2 linked regions of the Lichenibacterium dinghuense genome follow. The protein of the gene in region 2 interacts with the protein of the main gene of each other region in a pairwise test. Links are inferred from orthologs where the notes say so. Each region holds a gene or a part of one and is shown on either strand. Other genes may lie near its edges.

What was found.
Region 1: the proteins of hflK (region 2) and ftsH interact in binary tests that used the Escherichia coli proteins (3 or more experiments, as listed by UniProt). The link is inferred for Lichenibacterium dinghuense from one-to-one orthologs.

What each region holds. Positions count from the first base shown.
Region 1 is NZ_JAJLMN010000001.1:5,162,905-5,167,109, forward strand. The notes cover bases 652-3,635. They hold ftsH (ATP-dependent zinc metalloprotease FtsH), read right to left. Parts: upstream 3,113-3,635; coding sequence 1,190-3,112; downstream 652-1,189. Other genes in these bases: tilS (tRNA lysidine(34) synthetase TilS), read right to left, coding at 3,290-3,635. Outside these bases: eno (phosphopyruvate hydratase), read left to right, coding at 1-605; more of tilS, read right to left, coding at 3,636-4,205. UniProt on the Escherichia coli protein: Acts as a processive, ATP-dependent zinc metallopeptidase for both cytoplasmic and membrane proteins. Plays a role in the quality control of integral membrane proteins.
Region 2 is NZ_JAJLMN010000001.1:3,673,960-3,678,147, forward strand. Bases 701-3,553 are described here. They hold hflK (FtsH protease activity modulator HflK), read left to right. Parts: upstream 701-1,492; coding sequence 1,493-2,614; downstream 2,615-3,553. Other genes in these bases: L7N97_RS17545 (GNAT family N-acetyltransferase), read left to right, coding at 701-886; L7N97_RS17550 (dihydrofolate reductase), read left to right, coding at 883-1,395; hflC (protease modulator HflC), read left to right, coding at 2,611-3,553. Also shown: L7N97_RS17540 (thymidylate synthase), read left to right, coding at 1-358; more of L7N97_RS17545, read left to right, coding at 401-700; more of hflC, read left to right, coding at 3,554-3,591; L7N97_RS17565 (FGGY-family carbohydrate kinase), read right to left, coding at 3,749-4,188.

The DNA of each region.
Region 1 (4,205 bases), 1.5 Mb from region 2 along the record:
CCGGCTTCAAGCCGGGCACCGACATCGTGCTCGCCATGGACTGCGCCGTGACGGACTGGTTCAAGGACGGCAGCTACCATTACGAGGGCGAGGGCAAGGTCCGCTCGTCGCAGGAGCAGGCCGACTACCTCGCCAAGCTCGCCGCCGACTACCCGATCGCCTCGATTGAGGACGGCATGGCCGAGGACGACTGGGCGGGCTGGAGGATCCTCACCGACAAGATCGGCGACCGCTGCCAGATCGTCGGCGACGACCTGTTCGTCACCAACACCGAGCGTCTGGCCGAGGGCATCCGCCGCGGCGTCGCCAACTCGCTGCTGGTCAAGGTCAACCAGATCGGCACGCTGACCGAGACGCTGGCCGCCGTCGAGATGGCCAAGACGGCCGGCTACACCTCTGTGATGTCCCACCGCTCGGGCGAGACCGAGGACGCGATCATCGCCGACCTCGCGGTCGCGACCAACTGCGGGCAGATCAAGACCGGCTCGCTCGCCCGCTCGGACAGACTGGCCAAGTACAACCAGCTGATCCGCATCGAGGAGCACCTGGGCTCGCAGGCCCGCTACGCCGGCCGCACGGCGCTCAAGGCGCTCGCAAAGGCCTGAGCGCCGTTCATACCGGCCCGAACCGCTCGCGGTCGTCCGCGGGCGGCGCGCCGCTGACGCGCCGCAGCGCTCGGCGCGCCAGTCGGGCCCGAAGCCGTTCCACGGCGGGTCCGACGGTGCCGAGCCGACCGAGCACCGCACCGTGCGCGGCGGCGATTTCATCACCGTAGGCGCCGCCGTCACCGCCGGGATCGCCTCAGCCCTGACGATCGTCGCGCAGCTCTGCGGCGCGGAGGCCGCGCGGGCCTGCCAGCTCTCGTCTGAATACGCGCCCGCGCCGCCCTTGGACGCCGGCACGCCCGAGATGGCGCCTGCGCCAGTTGAAGGCGCGCCTGCGGGAGCGCGAAGAGATCGCGCCCGGGTGGGCCGGGGTGGCGGGCTCAGGTTTCCCCCTTCAACCCGGCACCGTCATCGCGAGCGAAGCGACGCCGTCCAGCCCACCGGTGCAGGAAGCCGCTCGCGGGGGCCTGCGCTGCGCCGCGACTCTTCACGTCAGAATCGCTTCGCCGCGCTCGCGAAGCCGAAACAGAAAAGCCCGGCGCTTGGCCGGGCTTCCTCGCGTCACAGATGACCGCTCGCTCGCATCACACCGAAGGCTGCGGCTCCAGCCCGCCTTCCGGCCGCGGCCGGCCCTTGCCGACGTTGGGCACCGGGGAGGCGCGCGGCGGGGCGGGCTCGTCGTCCGACTCGCGGATCGGCTTGATGCCCTTGATCACGCCGCGAATCTCGTCGCCGCTCAGCGTCTCGTATTCGAGGAGACCCTGGGCCAGCGATTCGAGGTCGGCCCGCTTCGTCGTGATAATGCGGGTCGCGTCGGCGAGGCCCGACTCGACGAGGCGGCGCACCTCCGAGTCGATCTTCTGCGAGGTCGACTCCGAGATGTTGTTCTGCTTGCCCATCGAGTAGCCGAGGAACACCTCTTCCTGGTTCTCGCCGTACATCACGGTGCCGAGTTCGTCCGAGAAGCCCCAGCGGGTCACCATGGCGCGGGCCAGCTTGGTGGCCTGCTCGATGTCCGACTGGGCGCCGGAGGTGACCTTCTCCTTGCCGAAAATGATCTCTTCGGCGACGCGGCCGCCCATCAGCACGGCGAGGCGCGAAGTCATCTGCTCGTAGCTCATCGACAGCTTGTCGCGCTCGGGCAACTGCATGACCATGCCGAGGGCCCGGCCGCGCGGGATGATCGTCGCCTTGTGGACGGGATCGGTGGCCGGGACGTTCAGCGCGACCAGGGCATGGCCGCCCTCGTGGTAGGCGGTGAGCATCTTCTCCTGCTCGGTCATGACGAGGGTGCGGCGCTCGGCGCCCATCATGATCTTGTCCTTGGCATCCTCGAACTCCGTCATCGTGACGATGCGCTTGCCGCGGCGGGCCGCCATCAGCGCCGACTCGTTGACGAGGTTCATGAGATCGGCGCCCGAGAAGCCCGGGGTGCCGCGCGCCACCGTCTTGAGGTCGACGTCGGGCGACAGCGGGACCTTGCGGACGTGAACCTTGAGGATGCGCTCGCGGCCGACGACGTCCGGGTTGGGCACGGTGATCTGGCGGTCGAAGCGGCCGGGGCGCAGCAGCGCGGGGTCGAGCACGTCGGGCCGGTTCGTGGCGGCGATGAGGATGATGCCCTCGTTGGCCTCGAAGCCGTCCATCTCGACGAGGAGCTGGTTCAGCGTCTGCTCGCGCTCGTCGTTGCCGCCGCCGAGGCCCGCGCCGCGGTGCCGGCCGACCGCGTCGATCTCGTCGATGAAGATGATGCAGGGCGCGTTCTTCTTGGCCTGCTCGAACATGTCGCGGACGCGGCTCGCGCCGACGCCGACGAACATCTCGACGAAGTCGGAACCCGAGATGGTAAAGAAGGGAACGTTCGCCTCACCCGCGATGGCGCGGGCCAGCAGCGTCTTGCCGGTGCCAGGAGGGCCGACCAGCAGCACGCCGCGCGGAATGCGGCCGCCGAGGCGCTGGAACTTCTGCGGGTCGCGCAGGAACTCGACGATCTCCTGGAGATCTTCCTTGGCCTCGTCGACGCCCGCGACGTCCTCGAAGGTCACGCGGCCATGCGCCTCCGTCAGCAGCTTGGCCTTGGACTTGCCGAACCCCATGGCCTTGCCGCCGGCTCCCTGCATCTGGCGCGACATGAAGATCCACACGCCGATGAAGGCGAGCAGCGGCAGGCCGTTGACCAGCAGCGTCATCAGCCAGGAGTTGCCGTCCGACGGCGCCTTGGCGGTGATCTGGACGTTCTTCTTGTAGAGGTTCTGGACGAGCTGCGGGTCGTTGGGCGCGTAGGTCGAGAAGGCGCCGCGGCTGTCGGTGTAGTGGCCGGTGATCTCGTTGCCCGCGATGGTGACGTCGTGCACCTTGTTGGCGTCGACCTCGTTCAGCAACTGGCTGAAGGTGATGTCCTGCGCCTGCGCGCCGCGGTTGCCGGGATTCTGGAACAGCAGGACCAGCGCCACGACGAGGAGGAAGATGATCACCCAGAGGGCGAAATTCCTGAAGTTGGGGTTCATGGAGGACTCGTGTGGTGCGCTGACGGTTCGCGACGGATCGAAGATGCGGCTCCGCCCGAAGGCCACGCTGCTCTAGGATGGAATGTAGGCGGTCGGCCGGAAGTTGCCAAGGGAACCGCCCCGGACGTCCCGAGCCGGTCCATCCATCCCCGATGACGCAGGAGCTGCGCGACGCGGTCAGGACCCCAGATTCGCAGGGGTGCGCCGCGGGGGCGCCGGCGCCAGCGACAGGCGGGCCGCGCCGTCGAAGGCGACGAGGACGCCGGCCAGCGTCCGACGGAGGGGGACGCCCCGATCCGCGGCGGCCGACACGGCCTCGACGAGGCGCTCCAGGCGTTCCAGCCGCGACGGCGATCCGTCGTCGATCAGGCGGCCGAAGGCCCGCACGCGCACGGCCGTGGGCTCGCCGAGGAGGCGCGGCGCCGAATAAAGGCCCGGGCCGACGCGGGCTTCGGCGATCGCCCGCCCGGCTGCGCTCGCGAGGGCAGCCTCCGCCTCGCCCATGCGGCGCGCCAGCGTGGCGAGCCGCGGCGCGTCGAGCCCCTCCGCGGCCAGCGCCGGCATCAGGGCCCGCAGCCGTGCGCGCGCGAAGCGCGGGTCGGCGTTGGCCGGGTCGGCGACGAAGGGCCAGCCGTTCGCGCGGCAGGCCGCGACGAGGCGGGACTTCGGCACGCCGAGGAAGGGGCGGAGGTGGACCACGCCGTGGCGCGCGCCGCATGCCGCCATGCCGGCGAGTCCGGCCGGGCCCGAGCCGCGCATCAGGCGAAACAGAACGGTCTCGGCCTGGTCGTCCAGCGTGTGGGCGGTGACGATGTGAGTGGCGCCGGTGTCGCGCGCGCAGCCGACGAGCAGGCCGTAGCGGGCGTCGCGCGCCCGCTCCTGCAGGCGAGTCGCGGGCTTGGGGCCCTCCCAGGAGAGGAGGCGATGGGGCAGGCCGAGCGTCCGGGCGTCGCGGGCGACGGCTTCGGCCTCGGCGCGGGAGTCCGGGCGGAGCCCGTGGTCGACGGTGGCGACGGCGAGGGGGGGCAGGGCGGGGTCGGCGCGGGCCGCCGCGGCGGCGAAGTGCATCAGGGCGGTGCTGTCCGGTCCGCCG
Region 2 (4,188 bases):
GTTCTACACCGAGCCGCTGGAGGACGGCGGGCGGCGCCTGTCGCTGCAGCTCTACCAGCGCTCGGCCGACCTGTTCCTCGGCGTTCCCTTCAACATCGCCTCCTACGCGCTTCTGCTGGCCCTGGTGGCGCGCCACTGCGGCTACGAGCCCGGCACCTTCGTGCACACGCTCGGCGACGCGCACATCTATTCCAACCACGTCGACCAGGTGCGCGAGCAGCTCGGCCGGACGCCCCGCGCCCTGCCGCGCCTCGTGCTGAACCCGGAGGTGCGCGACCTCTTCGCCTTCCGCTACGAGGACATCGGCTTCGCGGACTACGATCCCTGGCCGGCCATCAAGGCCCCGGTGGCGGTGTGAGCGCCGCTTGACGGCCGCCCCGCCGGCTGCTGTTGCGACGCCATGACCATCAGCACCCGCCCCGCCGCGCCCGCCGACGCCGCCCTGATCCACGCCCTGGTGCTGGAGCTCGCCGCCTACGAGCGCCTCGCCCACGAAGTCCGCTCGACGCCCGGGGACTTCGCGGCGGCGCTGTTCGGCGACGCGCCGCGCGCCTTCTGCGACATCGCGGAATTGGACGGGCAGGGGGCCGGGCTGGCGCTGTGGTTCTACAACTTCTCGACCTTCGAGGGCCGCCACGGCATCTACCTCGAAGACCTCTACGTGCGCCCCGAGCATCGCGGCCGCGGGCTCGGCCGCGCCCTGCTGGAGCGCCTCGCGCGGCGCTGCCGGGACGAGGGCCTGAAGCGCCTGCAGTGGAGCGTGCTCGACTGGAACGAGCCCTCGATCGACTTCTACCGCGGGCTCGGCGCCGAGATGATGGACGACTGGACCGGCTGCCGCGTGACCGGGGACGCGCTGGCGCGGCTGGCGGGAGAGCGGACATGACCGTCCCCGTCGTCCTCATCGCCGCGGTGGGCCGCAACGGCGCCATCGGGCTCCGCGACGGCCTGCCCTGGCGCCTCCCCTCCGACCTGCGGCAGTTCAAGGCCGAGACCGTGGGCAAGCCCGTGGTGATGGGGCGCAAGACCTTCGCCTCGCTCGGGCGGCCGCTGCCGGGGCGCCACCTCGTGGTCGTGTCGCGCGACCCCGCGCCGGCGCTGCCCGAGGGCGTCGCCGGCGCGACGAGCGTCGAGGGCGCGCTGGCGCTGGCGCAGCGGATCGCGGCCGAGCGCGGCGCCGCGGAGGTGATGGTGGCGGGGGGCGCGGAGATCTACCGCGCCGCCATGCCGCTCGCCGACGCGCTGCGGATCACCGAGGTCGACCTGGAGCCCGCGGCCGACAGCTTCTTCCCCGCCGTCGAGCCCGCGGTGTGGCGCGAGCTGTCGCGGGAGATGGGGGAACGGGGCGAGCGGGACGAGGCCGGCTTCGCGGTCGTCCGCTACGGGCGGCGCTGAGCCGTCCCGCGACGCCTGACCGCGCCCATTTGCTGCCTCGCCGCCGCACGCCTATATCGTGATCGGGGGCGGTTCACCGCCGGCGGCGAGGAACGGGATGTCCTGGAGCAACAGTGGCGGTGGCGGCCCGTGGAAGCCCGGCAATCCGGGACCCTGGGGGCAGGGGCCGAGCTCCGGCGGCGGGGGCGGCGGGCAGACGCCCCCCGACCTCGAAGAGTTCATCCGCCGCTCCCAGCAGCGCCTGAAGGGCTTTCTCCCCACCGGGAACGTCGGCGGCGGGCTCGGCCTGCTCGCCGTCGTGCTCGTGGCGGCCCTGCTGTGGCTGGCCAGCGGCTTCTACACCGTGTCGCCCAACGAGGTCGGCCTCAACCTCGTCTTCGGCAAGTACACGGGCACGACCGCGCCCGGCCTCAACTACAACTTTCCCTATCCGATCGGCGACGTCATCAAGCTCGCCGTCACGGACCGCAACTCCACCGACGTCGGCTTCGTGTCCGGCTCCAGCCGCTCCGGGCAGATCTCCAGCACCGACGTGCTGGCCGAGAGCCTGATGCTGACCGGCGACGACAACATCGCCGACGTGAAGTTCCGCGTCATCTGGCAGATCGACCCCGAGCACCCCGAATATTACGCCTTCAACCTCCGCCATCCGGACGAGACCGTGAAGGCCGTGGCCGAATCGGCCATGCGCGAGGTGATCGGCCGCCAGCAGATCCAGTACATCCTCACCTCCGGCCGCAAGACCATCGAACCCGAGGTGCAGACGCTGATCCAGAACACCCTCAACAGCTACAAGGCCGGCGTGCTGGTGCTGCAGGTGCAGCTCCTGTCCGTCGACCCGCCCGCGCAGGTCATCGCGGCCTTCCGCGACGTGACGGCGGCGCAGCAGGACCAGCAGCGCCTGTCCAACGAGGCCCAGGGCTACGCCAACAAGGTCGTGCCCGAGGCCCGCGGCGCCGCGGCCGCCATCCTGCAGGAGGCCGAGGGTTACAAGACCCAGACCGTGCAGGAGGCCGCCGGCCAGGCGTCGCGCTTCGAGCAGGTCTACGCCCAGTACAAGAACGCGCCCGACGTCACCCGGCAGCGCATCTACATCGAAACCATGGAGTCCATCCTGGCCGGCGCCGACAAGACCATCATCGACAAGACCGGCGCCGGCGTGCTGCCCGTGCTGCCGCTCGACGGCAAGCCCGTCCCGCTGGCGGGGGCCAAGCCGTGAGGGTCGGCGGCTACATCGCGGCGGCGCTGGTCGTCCTGGCCCTGGTGGTCGCCAGCGGGGCGCTTTTCACGGTGGACCAGACCCAGCGGGCGCTGGTGCTCTACTTCGGCCAGCCGGTGCGCGTCATCGACGACCCCGGCCTGCACGCCAAGATCCCGTTCTTCGAGAGCGTGGTCGAGCTCGACAACCGCATCCTCGACCTGGAACAGCCGCAGGTCGAGGTGCTGGCCTCCGACAACCAGCGCATCCTGGTCGACGCCTTCCTGCGCTACCACATCGCCGATCCGCTCAAGTTCTATCAGACGGTCGGCACGGTGGCGCGGGCCAACAACCAGCTCGGCTCGATCCTGAACTCGGCGCTGCGGCAGGTGCTCGGCGAGGCGACGCTGACCCAGATCGTGCGCGACAAGCGCGCCGAGCTGATGGTGCGGATCCGCGGCCTCGTGAACACCGAGGGCGCCCGGCTCGGCGTCGCTGTCAACGACGTCCGCATCCGCCGCGCCGACCTGCCGGCCGAGCTGTCGGACAAGATCTACGACCGCATGAAGAGCGAGCGCGCCCGCGAGGCGGCCGAGTACCGCGCCAAGGGCTCCGAGCAGGCGCAGACCATCCGCGCCCAGGCGGACCGCGACGTGACGGTGCTGCGCGCCGACGCCCAGCGCCAGGCCGACACGCTGCGCGGCGCCGGCGACGCCGAGCGCAACCGCATCTTCGCCGAGGCCTACGGGCGCGACCCGTCGTTCTTCGCCTTCTACCGCACCATGCAGGCCTACGTGTCGAGCCTGCGGCCGGACCGGACCAAGCTCGTGCTGTCGCCCGACTCGGACTTCTTCCGGTTCTTCAACAACCCGGACGGCCAGCCCGGCAGCCCCCTGCCGACCCTGCCGGGGCCGCCCGCGACGCCTCCGGCCGCGGCACCCGCGCCGCTGCCGGTTCCCCCGGCGGCGCTGCAGACGCAGGGCTCGCCGAACGGGTGAGGCCGGGAGCTGTCGCCTTCGGGACGGTGTCGCCCCGGGCTCGACCCGGGGCCCAGCCGATCGACTGGGCGTCACCTCCGGAGGTTCAGCCCGGCCGCGCGGCTGGATCGCGGGTCTCCGCTCCGCCCGGGACGACGCGGCGAAGCGACGTGGGCCTTCACCCCACCGGCCCGCGCAGCTCCGCCAGCGCGTGCATGGAATCGCGCAAAGCCGGGTAGAGGCCCGCGTAGACGGCGAAGAGCGCGTCGTAGCGCGCGCGCCGGGCCGGGTCGGGCGCGGCGCGCTCGACCAGGGTGATCCAGCTGTCGCGGTCCTCGCGCGCGACGAGCCCGACGCCGAGCGCCGCCATGCGGGCCGCGCCGAGCGCGGCTTCGACATTCTCCCGGATGGTCCAGACCGGGTAGCCGGTGACGTCGGCGATGATCTGCATCCAGAGGTCTGAGCGCGCGGCGCCGCCCACCACGACGAGCCGCGGCTCCAGCGCGGCCGAGCCCTTCGCGCCGGCCTCCATGTTGTGCCGCAGGGCCAGCGTCACGCCCTCCAGCACGGCGCGGTAGAGGTGCGCGCGGGTGTGGAACAGGTTGAGCCCCACGAAGG